3 regions of the Bacillus sp. FJAT-42376 genome follow, and region 3 is predicted to be linked to each of the others. Evidence: riboswitches for the same ligand, from Rfam matches in the RefSeq annotation. Region 3 holds a riboswitch; each other region holds the start of a gene.

Region 1 (5,831 bases), 480 kb from region 3:
TCTATAACTAGTTTATTTCTCTCCAAATCCAATGGTGCGGGAACGTTTCACCAATACGGATGGAAATAAAGGGCTGGATTGGTAAAATGACAAAACAGGCGAAGCAGGCGCATACACCGGCCAGGGTCACTAAAAATTCGGAAGAACGACTTCATCGGTTTTCTGTAAAACGGAACACTCCGTATAAATGAGGGTGCGCTCATGATATAATGAGACAGCCAGCTGAAGGAAAACTTTTTAATGAAACGGATGCAGAGAAAAGCCTCCGCCTTTCGATTAAATATGGAGGTGTAAGAGAATGAATAAACGGTGGACAATCAGTAAGATTCGGGAATTTGTTGAGAAAAATTCGGAAAGCACGCTTCTGACAGCGGAATATCACGGCTTTTCACAAAAGCTGCAATTTAAATGCGCCTGCGGAAACGAATTCGAAAAAACATTTACGAAATTCAAAAACAATAACCAGCGTAAATGCGATGTATGCCAGCCGCCAAAAGAGTCCAGATAACGAGCAGATGCTCCGTGAACCCATAAGAAGAGGCAGCCCGCCCGGCTGCCTCTTTTCCTTATTCTGCTCAGCAGCTCCTCATCCGCGCCCGCTGCCCTGCAGCCTTGCATACGGCAAAGGCTTCGTCTTCGGCAGCAGATCAAGCGCCGCACCGAAGTCCTGAATTAAATCCTCCGCCTTTTCCAGCCCAACGCTCACACGGAGAAGCCCATCTGTAATCCCTCTTGCATAGCGCTCCTCTCTCGGCATAGCCGCATGGGACATTTTGGCCGGATAGGAGAGAATCGTCTCTACCGCCCCCAAGCTCACCGCAAACACAGGAAGCTGGACGTTTTGAACGAGCTTTCGGACCGCATCTTCATCGGTTAGCTTAAAGGAAAGCACCGCGCCCGGCCCTTCCGCCTGATAGCGCTGGACAGAGCAGCCGGGGTGGAAGGACAATCCCGGATAATAGACTTCCTCCACCGCCGGGTGCCTGGATAAGAATGCAGCCAGTTTATGAGCCGACTCGGTCGATTGCTTCAGCCGTACATGGAGGGTTTTTAAGCCTCTCAGCACAAGCCACGAATCCTGGGCACCGAGAATGGCCCCAAACGAATTCTGCAGTTTGTACAGCTGATTCCCGAGTTCTTCATCATTCACGACTGCAAGTCCCGCGACGACATCACTGTGTCCCGCTAAAAACTTCGTGGCGCTGTGAAGGACAATGTCGACTCCGAGCCCAAGCGGACGCTGCAGAGCAGGGGTTAAAAACGTATTATCCAGGAATGTTAGACAGTCATTTGCTTTCGCAAGCTTAACGATTCCTTGAATATCGGTAATTTTCAGCAAAGGATTGGATGGAGTCTCCATGTATATGACCTTTGTATTCGGACGGATTTTGGATGCCACGTTATGAAGATCCGTCATATCCACAAACGTATACTCAATGCCAAACCGGCTCAGCACCTCTGTGACCATGCGGTACGTTCCTCCGTATACGTCCTCAGTAACCAGAACATGATCCCCTTTTGACAGCAAAAGGAATGCGGTCGAGATTGCGCTCATTCCGGATGAAAAAGCAAATCCCCGCGTACCGCCCTCAAGGTCGGCAATCGCATTTTCAAGCACTTCTCTCGTCGGGTTCCCGGAGCGTGCGTAATCGTATTTACCGAACTGATCAAAATCGGACTGGTGGAAGGTGGATGATAAGTGGACGGGGACACTGACCCCTCCCGTTTCCTTATCTGTCTTATGGCTATTGTGCAGCAGCTTTGTCTGGATGGACCAATCAGTATTGCTCAATTTTTTCCTCCTCCTTCACAGCCTGGAATGCCTGCTTTAAATCGGCTATCAGATCTTCTGCGTGCTCGATTCCGACCGAGAAGCGCAGAAGCCGGTTACAGACACCGTTTGCCGTACGTATTTCTTCCGGTATATCCATATGCGTTTGAGTGGCTGGATACGTCATTAAACTCTCAACCCCGCCTAAACTTTCAGCGAAGGTGATCGTTTTCAACTGTTTCAAAAAAGGATTCACCCATTCCTCTTTCGCGATCCGGAACGACAGCATGCCTCCCCGGCCCGGGTAAAGCACATCGGTTACCTCCGGGGCTTCTTCCAGGAATCCGGCTATTTCAGCTGCATTCTGTTCATGCTGCCTCATCCGAAGCGCGAGCGTTTTTAACCCCCTGATCAATAGCCACGAATCAAACGGTGCGAGAACCGCGCCGATCGCATTATGATGGGAAGCGAGTTCCGCACAAAGCTCCTGCCCTTTCGCTACCACGATCCCGGCAAGGAGATCATTGTGTCCCCCGAGGTATTTAGTCGCACTGTGGATGACAATGTCCGCTCCGCTCTTAATCGGCTGCTGAATAACCGGTGTGTAGAACGTGTTGTCCACGATCAAAAGCAAACCATGGCGCTTCGCTACTTCAGCCACCGCTGCAATGTCTGCCTCCTGCATAAGCGGATTCGTCGGTGTCTCCAGAAAAATCGCTTTTGTATTTGGCAGAATCCGGGCCTCTGTATCCCCCAGGTCAGTAAACGTATCATATTGGAAAGTTAAGCCGTATTTCCGCCATTCCTGTTCAAACAGCCGGTACGTTCCTCCATAAATATCGGAGGAAACAATCAAATCATCTCCGGTTTTAAACAGGGCCATAATCGTTTGGATCGCGCCCATTCCAGAGCTGAAAGCAAAGCCCTGATCTCCCCCTTCAAGGTCAGCCAGTGCTTTCTCGGCAATGGCACGGGTCGGATTGCCGGTCCGGATGTAATCAAAACCGGTCGATTCCCCAATGCCAGCGTGCCGGTAAGCAGTCGTTAAATAGATAGGAGGATTGACAGCGCCCGTGGTCTGTTCACTGCGGTTTCCAATTTGAGCCAGAATCGTTTCTGTATGTTTTGTCATTTTTACACCCTCGTTTCTGAAAAATAGAAATTCAAAAAGCCTTCCTCTAAAATAAGAAGAAGGCTTGTCGCTGAACAGTTCTTCTTCTCATCTCCCAAGCTCGCTTGCTGGATTTAGCACCTTGGCACGCATAAAGCGTTCTGCCGGTTGCTGAGGTTTCGCAGGGCCAGTCCCTCCACCTCTCTGGATAAGAATAAATAATCGGAAATATATGAATTTTGTATAACCTTAACGCAATTCTATGAATTTGACAAGCCTTTCATGCAAACTTTCCCCATTTTCTCCGCAACAGCATTTTTTGCCGAATCATGATAAAATAAGTGGAAGCGAATACAAATTAAAAGCGGAGGGCGCTTGCCCAGCCGTGAGAGACGGTGGAGCTTCTGACCGAAGGGCGCTTTTTGCCCTGACAGAAGAAGCGAAGCGGCCGAACGGCTAGCGCCCGGAGCTAGACGCAAAAACTCAGTACAAACATCTTATCCGTTATACTCCTAAAGCGGAGGCGCTTTTAGGAAGGATGTTCTGCTAAGTGCGCGGCGTCCTGCCGCAACGCAGAACTGACCTGCCTCCTGCAGGCCCCCGACAAGCATAAGACAATCAGCCGGAGAAAGGCGTTTTTCCTTTCGCAGGTTGAGTGGCTTATGACCTCGAGGGGCTAGGCGCCGGAGCTAGACGCAAAAACTTAGTACAAACACTTATCCGTTATACTCCTAAAGCGTAGGGCGCTTGCCCAGCCGTGAAAGACGGTGGAGCTTCTGACAGAAGGGCGCTTTTTGCCCTGACAGAAGAAGCGAAGCGGCCGAACGGCTAGCGGCCGGAGCTAGACGCAAAAACTTAGTACAAACATCTTATCCGTCATATTCCAAATGCGCAGGGCGCTTCTAGTATAGAAGTTCTGCTAAAAGCGCGGCGTCCTGTCCTGCAGCCCCAAAGAAGCAAACGGCCGGAGCCAGGCGCAGAATCGGATTCTAATCATGATCAATCTATTCATCTGGAGGATTTAACTGTGGAGAAGCAAACTGGAGTCGTTAAAGAATCGTCTTTTTTCTCAGAAGCATTGAACGAAGAATTGACTGTCCTTACATACTTGCCGAAAAACTACTCCCCGCTGTATAAATACAGCTTGCTCATTGCGCAGGATGGACAGGATTATTTCAGGCTCGGGCGCATTGCCCGGCAATATGAAGCACTGCTTGAAAACGGCGATGCGGAAAACCTGATCATTGTCGGAATTCCATATCAGAATGTTCAGGACCGGCGGGCTAAGTACCATCCGGACGGAGAAAAGTTCTCTGCCTATAAACGCTTTCTTGCCCATGAACTTGTCCCTTTTCTAGACAGAGAGTTTCCAACTTACCAGGTTGGACAGGGGCGGGCGCTGATCGGGGATTCTCTCGCAGCGACCATTGGTTTTATGACAGCCCTCGACTATCCGAGTATATTTGGTAAAATAATTATGCAGTCACCTTATGTAGATGATCAAGTGCTCAAGGCGGCCGAGGCAGCTGCAAGTGCTGATATGACCATCTATCATCAGATCGGCAAAAAAGAAACAGAAGTCAAAACGACTGCGGGCAAGGTGGAGAATTTCATCGAACCCAATCGCTTATTGCAAAAAGCGATCGAAAAAAAAGGATTTCCCTACACATATGAAGAATTTGATGGGGACCACACATGGACACATTGGCAGCCTTTGCTTCCAAAGGCGCTTAAAGCCATGTTTTAATTAAATCATCCTTACTACTGGAGGGAACCTAAATGAAATATGGAATTGTCTTATTCCCGGCTAAAAAACTTCAAGATCTGGCGAATTCCTATCGAAAACGCTATGACCCTCACTATGCACTCATTCCGCCGCATTTGACGCTTAAGGCTCCGTTTGAAGCGTCGGATGAAGAAATTAAGGCGATTTCCAAAGAACTACGATCTCTTGCCAACGGCCACAGTCCGATTAAGCTGGAAGTGCAGAAAATCAGTTCTTTTTCACCGGTTAACAATGTTATTTACCTGAAGGTAGAGCCAACAGATGAACTGATGGACCTTCACGCCGCGCTGCATTCCGGTTCCCTTGATTCCAAGCCTGAGTATTCTTTTGTCCCTCACATTACGATTGGCCAAAAGCTTTCCGATGCGGAGATGGCGGATGTTTTAGGACAGCTGAAAATGCAGGAAAATCATCACATCGAACTGATTGACCGTTTCCATCTGCTGTACCAGCTTGAAAACGGTGCCTGGACGGTTTATGAAACGTTTATCCTTGAAAAAGGAGAACTCTAATGCACGCAAAAGTTGTCCAAACGGAAAAAGAAATGCAGGATGCCTTCTCAATCCGGATGAAGGTATTTGTAGAAGAACAGCAAGTGCCTGCAGAGGAAGAAGTGGACGAAAATGAAGAAACATCGGTCCATGTCGTTCTATACGACGAAAGCGAGCCGGTCGGCACAGGCAGAATTCGTGAAGTAGACGGATACGGCAAGCTTGAACGCATCTGCATCCTCCCTTCCCACCGAGGAAAAGGCGCAGGCAGTCTGATTATGAAGGAGCTTGAAATTGTTGCTGCTCCCAACATTGAGAAATTCAAACTGAATGCCCAGACGCAAGCCATACCTTTTTACGAAAAGCTTGGGTATGATGTCCGTTCCGGAGTTTTTATGGACGCCGGCATCCCCCATGTGACGATGATTAAGAGCCGTACATAACAGACAGCGACACGCTGTCTGTTTTTCTTTGATTGAAAACCTTTTTTCGTGTGCAACCTATAAAGGGTGATGACAATGGATATGTACCGGATCACGGCCGAGCTGGTCGTTGGCTTTTTTGGATTGTTTGTAATGTCCAGACTGCTTGGAAAAACTCAAATTACACAAATAACCACGTTTGACTTTATATCTGCCCTTGTATTAGGCGAACTGGTGGGAAACGCAGTCT
Region 2 (5,831 bases), 490 kb from region 3:
CCACCGTTAAGCTATCAGCTCAAATCCCTTGAAGAGGAGCTCGGCGTGCTGCTGCTGGAGCGGAACGGTAAAAAAATGGAGCTAACTGATGCCGGAACCATCCTTTACGAACGGGCCCGCTCGCTTCTCCTCCAAATGGAGGCGGCTGTCTCTGAGGTAAAGGAAGCCGGAGAAGGCCTGACCGGACTTCTGTCAATCGGCTCTGTGAAAACATGCTTTTCCTATATCCCCGAGCGGATCCGCTTCTTCCGGGAACAATATCCAAACGTCTCGTTCCGCCTGCACGAAGGAGACTCCTTCCGGCTGGCAGAGGACGTCCGCAGCCGGCAAATCGAACTTGCTCTGATCCGCATGCCGCTCGATTTACATGACTTTCATCATCTCCCGCTATCCAAAGATCCGTTTGCAGCGATCGTACCTGACCACTGGCCCATAGAAAGCACCATTTGTATGAAAGATTTGTCAGACCTCCCTCTCCTTCTGCTCCACCGGGTCAGCGGCATCGGATTGTATGAGCTCGTGCTGAATGCCTTTCACAAGAAAGGCTTGACCCCTCAAATTGTCTGCCAATGCCCGGACGCGGCCATGCTGATGTCCTTAGTCCGCGAAGGAGTCGGCGCCGCCATGCTTCCTGAATCTGCGTTGCTCGCATTCCCAAATTCCGGACTAAAAGCCGTCCGTATACAGGATGCGGCCATTCTTTCCGATTGTGCGCTGATTTGGCTGAAGGACCGGTCATTAACGAAGAAAGCGGTAAGGTTTCGGGAGACGTTTGTTGGGGAGGGAAGGTGATGAGGGGTGGAGCTGTTTGGAGTGATTGGGCGGGGTGGGCGATTGGGGCGATTGTTCCATTATCGGTTTGGTTTGCACTGACCCCCAATACAGCACCGTATCGGGGGTCAGAGGAAAACTGTGCTAAAAGGATGGTGGACAAGAGCTTGCAGAGAGCGGGGACGGAGGTTTAGTACGGTAGAGGAGCGGGGGTCAGTGCAACGCCATTCCCTCCACAAAAAAACACACCCCAAATCAGGTGTGTTTTACAGCCTTTTCATACACATCAAACAATTCCTTCACCGAAATCCCATTGATCCTCATACCTTCCAAATCGCTTTGCTGAATCTCCACCTCCTGCAGATTGCACTCCATAAAGCGGCTGCCTTTCAGGTCACATCGTTCAAATGTGACAGGCTGCTGATTCTCTTCAAGGCTCGTATCCTTAAACTGAACCCCGCCCATCGTTACATGGTCGATCCGGCTGCCGGACAAATTTAAATCTGCGAGCAGGCTGTTTCTGAAATTAATGTTTTGAAACCTGGACTGGCTCAAATTGCAATTACTGAAATGAGTGTTCATCACATTGCTGTTGCTGACGGAGCTGCCGGCTAAATTCACCTTAAAGAAATCACTTTCGTCCATCCCGCAGCTTTCATAATGTGTTCCTGACAGATCCTGATTTTGAGTGGCTTTCGAATGATTAGATGACTCCTTCCGTTTTTCATAACAGAATTCATCCTCAGATTCATACGCTCTTTCAAAACCCGCTTTTTCATAAAAATAATGATTATTCAGCTGCCTGCTGGATGTTTCCAGCTCCCAGGAAGATACCTGCGGGTACGCCTCTTCGGCCAATTTAAGAGCAATCGATCCGATTCCCCTCCCCTGCAAGGAAGTGCTTACAAAAATACGGTCAATTCTCGCGTGCAAATCGCCTGCGATTGTCATAATCAATCCGCCTGCTATCATTTCATCTGCGAGGATTTTGTAATAGACTAACTCACGGATACTGTATTCAGTCATATGTATGGATTGATATCCCGGCGGCTGAATATTGTAATCTATGATAGGTTCCTCTTCCCTCAGCCACCTCTTTGCTTCTGCATCAAAGGTTGCCTTCATGATGTTTGTCAGCGTTTCAGCGTCCGATAGGGAAGCTCTTTTGATCGTTATATTGGACATATTTCTATTAATCTCCCTGTTTTGGATTATGACCCATTCCATCTTCCCATAAGGATGGTGCTGTAGAATTTGCCGTCTGATAAAAGCTTATCCTTTTTTAAAACACCTTCTGTTTCAAATCCGAGACTGCTGTAAATCTTTATCGCCCGGTCATTCGTTTCCAGTACATTTAAGTTCATTTTCTTGATCCCATTGGAGTCGGCCCAGGCAATCGATTCTTTTAATAGATTCACGCCAATCCCGTACCCCCAGAAGTCCTTCAGCACGCCCACTCCGAATTCTGCTTTGTGTGAGGATCTTTTCAGCTGATTTCCTTCACACCTTGAAAATCCGACAATCTCCCCCTCCACCTCGGCCACTAAAAACAAATGGCCGGGCATTTCCGTATCATTCTTAATCAGCCGTTCAAAGCCTGCTTCGTCGATCAATCCCTCTCCCTGTTCCCTATCCATATTTTCTGTTTCTCCATCAATGCGGACTCTTACCTTGGAGAGCATCCCAGCATCTTCATGCATAGCAGACCTGATTGAATAGGTAAGGCCTTTCACCTCAAATAACCGATTCTTTATTATCATGGGATTCTCCTATCTTCATTCGTTCACTTCACCTTTCCATATTAAGGGTATTCCTGCTGATCGGGCAATATATTCTTTTGTAAAGGGCACTACTCGATACGATTTCAGCTTTTCCTCATGATTAGAGCCGTCATTCCATTTACGATTGCTCCAAGTAAAAGAGCACTAGAAAAGTATTTGCTGGATAGGACCGGCCCGAATCCTTCTAAATTTAGAAAAAACGGCAGCAGGAAGAATCAAAGCCGGAAGGAAACAATATTTCACTTCAATTTTCAATGTTATATAGCTAGTAACAATCATTAAGTTGAGGGGGTAAAATAAAACTAAAGATTGTATTCATGTAATCTTCCTTCTCCATAACCTGTTCCTATTTTACCATTTTCTCCTAAACACAAAGAATCATTTTCCTATTTTCATATTGACGCGCTGTTAAAATCCTCTATAATTCAAACTAATTCAATACGAAAACTCTTTTATCAAGAGCAGGCGGAGGGACAAGCCCTATGAAGCCCGGCAACCGGTTGACCATGGTCAATACGGTGCTAATTCTTGCAGCGATTACGCTGACAGATAAGAGAGAGGGATCCCTTTGTGTGCAAAGCCTCTTTCTTATCCGGAAAGAGGCTTTTCTGTGTTGTAAAAATTTTAGGAGGAAAGAAATGAAGAAGAAGCCGATTTTATCCGTTTTACTGAGCGCAAGTCTACTGGGAAGTCTTCTTCCCGCTCAAGCACTGGCCGGGGAGACTGAACGAAAGCAGAGTCTTTTCAATTCAGAACAATATGACTACATAACGTATGATGCTCTTAGAAGCAAACTGGAGTCCTATGAAAAGCAAAGCAGCCGAGTTCAATTGGACATTACAGGAAAATCTTCCACCGGCAAAAATTTGTACACGGTCACCATTTCAGACAGCAAGTCTAAGCAGAGTGAACTTAAGTACAAGGGATTGCGGAAACTCATGAGAGAAAATCCGGAAAAAGCGCAGCGCTACCTGAAAGCCAATCCGGATATTAAGCCCCCGATTTTGATTCATGCCTCCATTCATGGAACCGAATTTGTCGGAACAGATGCAGCGCTCCGGTTAATTGAACGGTATGGATTTAAGAATGATCAGGAAACTAAGGAGATACTGAAGAACTTCACACTGATTATCAATGTGGACGCGAATCCTGACGGACGTGTCGATGCTACCCGCTTTAACGGAAACGGAATTGATCTGAACCGTGATTTCGTGACCCAGTCCCAGCCTGAAACGGAAGCGGCCGTTAAGCAAATCGCCGAGCTCAACCCTCTCGTTCTTCTTGATCTTCACGGTTATGTCAGGCAACGCGGGGAAGCAAAGCATCCGGGATTGATTCTTCCGGGTACACCCCCTCATAACCCGAATTACGAATACGATTTGCTTTATAAGTGGATGAATCAGCAGGCAGAAGCGATGGAATCGAATATTGTCAGCGAAAGAGATCACTATGAGACCGAATTGTACAAAACACTGGAAGGCACTCACATCCCATTAAGAGATTCAAAATCCGGCTGGGATGTCTACCCTCCTATTTACACCCCGGCTTATGCTATGCTTCATGGCGGCCTGGGCTATACATTGGAAGCACCGACAAATGACTGGGACGGAGTGAAATGGCAGGTCGATGCTGTGAATGGGGCCCTGGAGTTCGCTTTACAGAATAAACAGGCCATGCTTCAAGACCAGCTTGAAGTGTTTGACCGCGGAGTCAAGGGGGAGCATCCGAACAATAAAGATGGCTTTTATCCTGACAGCTACATCATCCCGGAAAATAAAAAGGATAACAGCGCGGTGCAAAAGGTTGTCCAGCACTTACTTAAAAATGATGTGAAAGTGGAGCAGGCGGCTAAGCCATTTCGCGCAGATGGAAAGCGCTATGAAAAAGGAACGTATATTGTGGATCTTAACCAGGCAAAGGCCGGCTTGGCTAATGCGTTCTTATGGGACGGTGAAGACATTACAAACGATATTGACGCTATGTACGACATTTCCGCCTGGAATCTCTCTGAGCTTTGGGGCTTTGATGCCATCAAAAGCCAGGAGGATGTGAACGTCCAAACGAAAGAAGTTCGGGAGGAAAATGTCCGCGGAAAACTCATTGGCAAAGGACCCTACTCCATTCCGAATACATCTGTAAATGCGGTCCGCCTTGTGAACTCTCTTATTGATCAGGGCGTTTCCGTCAAAAAGGATAACGAAGGAAATTTTTACGCTGCGGAAAAAGGGAAAGCGATTCAGAGAGCGGTTCAGGTATCAGGATTAACCTTACGCACCAAAGCAGTCCCTAAAGATGCCATCCCGCTTAAAAAGCACAGAGTTGCGATCTTAAAGGATGGCGGTCTGGGCAAAGTCCAGTCCCATTCAGGCACAAAGCTCGCCCTCGAACGGCTTGGATTCCAAGTGTCGGAAGTTCATCCGAGAGATGTAGCCAATAATGGATTAAATGGCTTTGATACCTTTATTTACAGCGGAAGCGCCAGCCTTACATCCTATAGGCTCAGCGAAGCCAATAAAGAATTCGGTTTAACCGATGAAGAGGAACTGAAAAGGTTTAACGGACAGATCAAGCAGTTTGTCGAACAGGATGGCCATTTCATCGCAATCGGAGCAGGCGGTTCACAGGCAGCAAAAGCTGCAGGATTAACGGAAGTGGAGATCAATAAAGGCTTTTCCAGCAGCAACGGAATTGTAAAAGTGGATTATCTCCCATCCCCTCTTACTGCCGGTTACAGCAGGAACGATGCCGGTTTCGTATACGGACCCGTTTGGTATTCCAGCACAGAGGGCACAAACATTGCCGCCACTTTTGTGAACAATGACTCCTTCTTTACCGCCGGCCACTGGAAAGACCGGGCACCGGCTAAAGGCCAGCCAGTCATCGTGCAGGAAAAAGACAAGCCGGTTACATTAATCGGCATTGAAGCGGGATTCAGGAACCATACGGATTATTTATTCAGGCTGATTTCAAATAGCGTATTTGATAAAGAATAGACAAGAAAGAGCATCGGATGCCGGTGCTCTTTTTCATGGAATAATATGATAGAATACGGGTAAAACGGCAAACATAGAGGAGATTCAATGGAAAAAGAACAAACCATCAGTTCAAAATACATCCAGCAGCATCTGGCCAATGAACGGACCTATCTCGCCTGGGTAAGAACGGCCATCGCCATTATAGGAATCGGTTTTATAATCACCAACCTTCACTTCAGCTTCATGGACAAAGCCTCCCCGGAAGTGAACATATTGACCATCATCATCGGTGTTTTCTCCATTA
Region 3 (5,831 bases):
TATCTGTCACTTCCGTAAAATCAGGAAAAAAAAAGCTCAGTAAAGGAGGAAAAAACGGATGAAAAAGTATCCTGAGCGGCTGATGGCCATTCTCTCATTGCTCTCTCTCTTGTTTATGAACAAAAAGCAGCTCCTCCGCTTTTTGCCATCCGGAATCTTTATTTCGCTGATTTTATGTGTAGAAAGCATTCTTGCAGACGCCTATCATTACTGGCGGGTGCCGGGCGGAAAAAAAAGAGAAGCCAGTGTCAATTTAAGCTTTATTTTCGGTCCGTTCTTTACCGGAACCCTTTGGATCTTCCATCTGACGTACGGTAAATTTTTCCGCTACCTGCTGGCCAATTCTTTAATGGATTTTTTGCTTGCCTATCCAATCGCCTTCTTTTTCCAAAAGAAAAAGCTCTTCAAGCTGCTCAAATTCCAGCCCCCATATATGTTTGGCGTATCCATGATATGGGCTGTTGTGATTTATGGATATCAAATGCTCATTGAAAAAACAGACAGTAAAAAAGAGCCCAGTGAATTTCACTGAGCTCTTTTTCGCTAGGCAGACTGTCTTTCATTTTCTGCAGCAGCATCCACTTGTTTCTCCTGGGCAGGTTTCTTGATCTTCGGCACAGGAAGAAGGAACGTCGTGAGCGGAATAAATGTAATCAGGCGGATTGCCGCGACACAAATCACCATCACGGCAATATACATAAGGCCTACATAGTTAACATTCCAATAAGACTCCGGCAAATGTCTGGCCATTAAATACAGCACCATAGGATGAATAAGATAAATCCCCATCGAATACTTTCCGATTAAAACGAGCGGCTGCTTAATGACCTGAAGCCTGGCAAGAAGCGGGTAAATTCCAATTGTCGCTATGGATAGAAGCGGAATATTAGCCAAATTGGAAAGTCTTCGGTTTGAAACATAGCCTTTCACGTTATACTCAATGACAGCTCCCGCAGAAACAGCCAGTGCAAGGATCAGCATTTGAATCGGACGCTTTAGCGCGAAATTGCGGATTCCTTCCCAGTAGTAAGCAAGGAACGCACCAAAAGCAAAATAGAAAATCCAAACGGGCATAAAGGATTTACTCGCAATGAACTCGCCGACCGGTCCATCAAACGGGGCCTTTATTCCGTACATATTGTAGCTGATTAAAAACGACACAAACAGAAAAATTATAATGGTTGTCTGTGTTCTGAACAGTTTTTGAAGAAGCGGAAAAACAAGATAAAATTGCACAACAATGGAAATGAAATAAAGATGATAAAATGCCTTCCCCTGCAGGAATCCTCCCAGTTCTTCCATCGGATCGCCGATTCCCTGCCCGTTATAAATGTACATCATATAACGGTAGGCTACACTCCATAAAATAAACGGGATAATGACTTTGGCAAAGCGTGACTTCATAAACTTCCCAAACTGGAACCCTTTGTTCCGTACTTGGAAAAACAAAAGAAAACCGCTGATTACCGCAAAAATGGGGGTTCCGAACCGGCCGATCTGGTTCAGAAAATAAGAAAACCAGTTATACGTATCGCTGTTCATACCGGAATTTGTCGCAGACACATGTACCGCCACAACCGCTAAACAAGCGAAAGCACGCAGGAAATGAATTTCAAACAAATACGATTTACCGCTTTTCTTGCCAGCCTCTTTTGCCATATCAATCGCTCCTTTATATAAAAATAACTCCTCCATTATTTTAATCGTAAACGAAAGCGAAATGGGGCTGTTCCATCAAAAGCCATCTTTGGTCCAGTTTTGGACATAAGGCCTTAAGATAGAGAAACGGAACTTGTAAGCGCTAACTCACACAAATAGCGCGTAAGCAAAAAGTCATCTCTTAACTAAGATGGCTTTAAAATGGTGTTATTGTCATTAATTGCTGAAAAAGGCAGAATGGCGGTAAATCAAGGGTTTACAAGAAGCGGAGAAAGCAGCACGCAAATTCTGTCGAAATTTAGCGAACCTTCTTTTTTTGTAACATTCCTACAGGCAGACTTCGTGTTTGATTTGGCTGATTTCCGGCTGCTCGTACTGGAGGGAGCAAAGCATCCGATACCTGTCCCGCTTCTTTACTCGTAAAAAAACAGGGAAACGCTTAGAAGCGTCTCCCTGTTATAAGTTTAATGAGGCTACAGCCCCGTTTCCCATTAATTCGTATAGTTCTCTTCCAGTTTGCCGGCATCCGTTTTTTTGCTTCCTGCTTTCGGTTTCAGTCTCGGCAAACCGAAGGCAATGGCTAAAATTCCGCATAGAAGTGTAAGCATCGGATAGAAGGTATATGGCAGAATGCTTAAAGGAGAAGCTTTAACAAGCTGGGCACCTGCAAGCATTTGCGCACCATATGGAATCAGTCCCTGCACGCTGCAGGAGAAAATATCCAGGATGCTGGCAGATTTTCTTCTATCGATGTCATACTGATCCGCAATATTTTTAGCCAGCGGACCGGCTGTAATAATCGAGATGGTGTTGTTGGCAGTCGATAGATTTGTCGCACTGACAAGTCCGGCTATGCCAAACTCCGCTCCTTTTTTTGTACGGATGTTTTTCGTCATTGCATTAAGAAGGAAATCAATCCCGCCGTTATGCTTAATGATTTCAACCATTCCGCCAATCAGAACAGATAGGATGATAAGCTCGGACATTCCAGAGATCCCCTTCATCATCGTTTGAGAAAAGGACAGAAGGCTGAAGCTTCCATCCGCAAGCCCGATGATTCCGGTCAAAACAATCCCTCCACCAAGAACAGCTACAACGTTTAATCCAGCGAGAGCTGCAATGAGAACTCCGAGGTAAGGAAGCATTTTAACGAAACTGAAATCCTTCGGCTCAACCGCTGAGTTCATTCCAAGCGAAATGATGATCAGAATAACAGCTGTAACAATCGCTGCGGGAAGCACGATGAAAAAGTTCGTCTTAAACTTGTCCAGCATCTCGGTCTTCTGTGTCCGGACCGCAGCAATGGTCGTATCGGAGATAAAGGACAGGTTATCCCCAAACATCGCGCCTCCGATAACGGATGCAACCGCAAGAGCGACTGGAATTTCTGTTTCGCCGCTTATTCCTGCAGCAATCGGTCCGAGGGCTGCGATTGTCCCCATTGAAGTTCCCATTGATAGAGAAACAAAAGCAGCGATAATAAACAACCCGACAACAAGGAAACTTTGAGGGAAGTACGTTAACGCAAGATTAACGGTTGATTCAACTGCTCCCATTCCCTTTGCCGCTTCAGAGAACGCACCGGCAAGAATATAGATAAAGACCATAATCATAATATCCGGATGCCCTGCCCCTTTGGCGAACCGTTCAACCTTTGACGTCAGATTTTCCTTTCGATTCATAAACAGTGCAGCAGCAACGGCAACAAGGATCGCCACTACCATCGGAAGCTTGTAGAAGTCGCCCGTAATCACACCGGCTAAAATAAACAGCGCTATGAAAATCATCAATGGCAATAAGGCCACCGGATTTGCTTTCAATCCATTCTTTCTATCCATGTTCTCCACCTCACAACAATTCTGTTTTCCCTTTTTTTCAAGCTATAAAAAAGACCCCTTCTTATCCTTTTAAGAAGAGGCCTTAATACACAATGGTCAGGACACTCTTCTTATCTTCCAAGCATGGAAGCTTGCTGGATTTGGCACAGCACTCTTAATAAGTCCGCTGCCGAGGCATCGCAGGGCCAGTCCCTCCGCCTCTCATGATAAGAAGTTGGAATCAATTTATGGGGGTTTTCAAAAACAATCTTTTACTACCTTACTGGCTGCCGCAAAAAATGTCAAACAAAAATCTCCCTCTTTTTACTTTCCTGAAAAAACATTTGGATTGATAAAACATTAGGAAAACCCTTACAATGCTATCATAAAAAGATATACGATTCCACACTTCACGTATACCCTTTACCTCGACTTACTTTTTTTACCACTCTTTTTCAACACTTCTTTACGCTTTTAAAAAAAAATGAGTTCTAATGCATGCCCAAACACAGGATTTGCAAAATCCTGTGTTTCGGACCTTTGAATCCAGCCTGTCAGCGGTCAGATTCTTTAAAATCAATTTTTTTCACTTTCTGTGTCTTTGGATCATACTCAACGGTTACATATAAGCCGAACTCTTTTGTACCCTGCCGCACCCATAACTTAAACTTCTCTTTGACTGTCCCTGTACCGGTATCTTCCTGACCAATATGCAAATAATCGAGCAGCTTCGCATCCGGATACTTCTTTTTCGCCTCCATGATGGCAATCCTTGACCATTTTGCATAGGCCGGTTCCTGCTGATGCGTTTGGGCATATGCAGCCCCTGGTTCTGCTATCCCTGCTAATACTGCGGTAATCAGACAGCAGGATATCCATTTTTTCATTGTGCAGCACATCCCTTTTTCTTTTAGGGTGGCGCAAAACAGAAAAAAAAGCCGTGCTTGCGCACGCCTTTTTTATCCAGTTTTTTTATTCAGCAAGCTGTGTTTTTTTCCGTAGGCAAAATAAACGACCAATCCGATTGCAAGCCAGATGACAAAGGCAATCCATGTCTGTTTTTGAAGCTGAAGCATCAAATACGCACAGGATACAAATGCTAAAATCGGGACAAGCGGCACGAGCGGGGTTCTGAAGCCGCCCTGATTGCCTTGTCCGGATGATCGAAGAACAAGGATTCCAATGGAAACGGACATGAAAGCGAAAAGAGTACCGATGCTTGTCAGATTAGCGAGTTCATCCAGGGGAATGAAGCCCGCAAAAATGGAAACAAGCACACATCCAAGATAAGTCGTTTTAACCGGCGTCTTTGTCTTTTTATTAATTTTCGACAGTCCATTCGGGAGCAGTCCGTCACGGCTGATCGCATAAAACAGACGGGACAGGCCGTACATCATCACGAGAAGAACCGTCGTCATTCCGGCAATGGCACCAATCGAGATTAAACCTGCTACCCAATCCTGATTAATATAATTTAGCGCAAAAGCAACAGGATTTTTCACATTAAGCTCTGTATAAGGAACAATCCCCGTCAGAATTCCGGAAACTACAATATATAGGACTGTACATACCGCAAGGGAAGCGATAATCCCAATCGGCATGTTCTTCTGCGGATTCTTTACTTCTTCGGCTGCAGAGGATACGGCATCAAATCCAATATAGGCAAAGAATACCGTCGCTGCACCTGCAGCAACTCCTGAGAAACCGAATGGCATAAACGGTGTCCAATTATCCGGTTTTACGTACCAGACTCCCACTGCGATGAAAAGAAGCACGACGACGATTTTAAGAATCACCATTATAGCATTAAGGCGCACTGACTCTCTTACTCCCTTTGTCAGAAGGAAGGTAATTAAAAAGGCAATCACAACTGCCGTAATATCAAAATACGTTCCATTTTCGGGTGAATACGCACTGGTCAGGGCTGTTGGAAGATGAAGGCCGAATCCGGCCAGCAATCCCTGGAAATAGCCGGACCATCCGCTTGCAACCGCAGCAGAGGCAAGACCGTACTCCAGCAGCAAATCCCAGCCCAATATCCAAGCCATCAATTCCCCGAATGTTGCATAGCTGTATGTATAAGCACTTCCGGAAACCGGGACACTTGAAGCAAATTCAGCATAGCACAATGCTGCAAATGCACAGGCAATACCGGCCAAAATAAATGATAAAACCAATGCAGGCCCCGCATGCTCGGCCGCGGCCACCCCTGTTAATACGAAAATTCCAGTCCCGATAATGGCTCCAATCCCGAGCATCGTCAGGTCAAACGCTCCAAGCGTTTTATTCAGGGACACCCCTTTACTTCCTGAATCTCTGATAATTTGATCAATCGATTTTTTCCTGAATACACTC

What was found. Region 3 has a riboswitch for S-adenosylmethionine ahead of CEF21_RS06445 (Na+/H+ antiporter NhaC family protein). Riboswitches for the same ligand answer to the same signal wherever they lie in the genome.
Region 1: linked by a shared signal. The riboswitch ahead of CEF21_RS08795 (methionine biosynthesis PLP-dependent protein) and the one ahead of CEF21_RS06445 (Na+/H+ antiporter NhaC family protein) in region 3 are both predicted to bind S-adenosylmethionine.
Region 2: linked by a shared signal. The riboswitch ahead of CEF21_RS08860 (M14 family zinc carboxypeptidase) and the one ahead of CEF21_RS06445 (Na+/H+ antiporter NhaC family protein) in region 3 are both predicted to bind S-adenosylmethionine.

What each region holds. Positions count from the first base shown of each region.
Region 1 covers NZ_CP033906.1:1,734,519-1,740,349, reverse strand. Annotated here, with positions in the region: gene CEF21_RS08805 (hypothetical protein) at 299-508, shown strand; gene metC (cystathionine beta-lyase) at 587-1,792, opposite strand; gene CEF21_RS08795 (methionine biosynthesis PLP-dependent protein) at 1,779-2,903, opposite strand; SAM riboswitch class I at 2,988-3,097, opposite strand; gene CEF21_RS08790 (alpha/beta hydrolase) at 3,910-4,629, shown strand; gene CEF21_RS08785 (YjcG family protein) at 4,662-5,180, shown strand; gene CEF21_RS08780 (GNAT family N-acetyltransferase) at 5,180-5,602, shown strand; gene CEF21_RS08775 (DUF421 domain-containing protein) at 5,678-5,831, shown strand, end outside.
Region 2 covers NZ_CP033906.1:1,747,603-1,753,433, reverse strand. Annotated here, with positions in the region: gene CEF21_RS08875 (LysR family transcriptional regulator) at 1-792, shown strand, start outside; gene CEF21_RS21240 (hypothetical protein) at 792-965, shown strand; gene CEF21_RS08870 (GNAT family N-acetyltransferase) at 1,027-1,956, opposite strand; gene CEF21_RS08865 (GNAT family N-acetyltransferase) at 1,983-2,531, opposite strand; SAM riboswitch class I at 3,002-3,108, shown strand; gene CEF21_RS08860 (M14 family zinc carboxypeptidase) at 3,191-5,545, shown strand; gene CEF21_RS08855 (YidH family protein) at 5,633-5,831, shown strand, end outside.
Region 3 covers NZ_CP033906.1:1,258,035-1,263,865, reverse strand. Annotated here, with positions in the region: gene CEF21_RS06465 (YczF family membrane protein) at 1-62, shown strand, start outside; gene CEF21_RS06460 (hypothetical protein) at 59-532, shown strand; gene CEF21_RS06455 (acyltransferase) at 544-1,659, opposite strand; gene CEF21_RS06450 (hypothetical protein) at 1,861-2,082, shown strand; gene CEF21_RS06445 (Na+/H+ antiporter NhaC family protein) at 2,151-3,497, opposite strand; SAM riboswitch class I at 3,605-3,710, opposite strand; gene CEF21_RS06440 (DUF3889 domain-containing protein) at 4,031-4,363, opposite strand; gene bcaP (branched-chain amino acid transporter BcaP) at 4,436-5,831, opposite strand, start outside.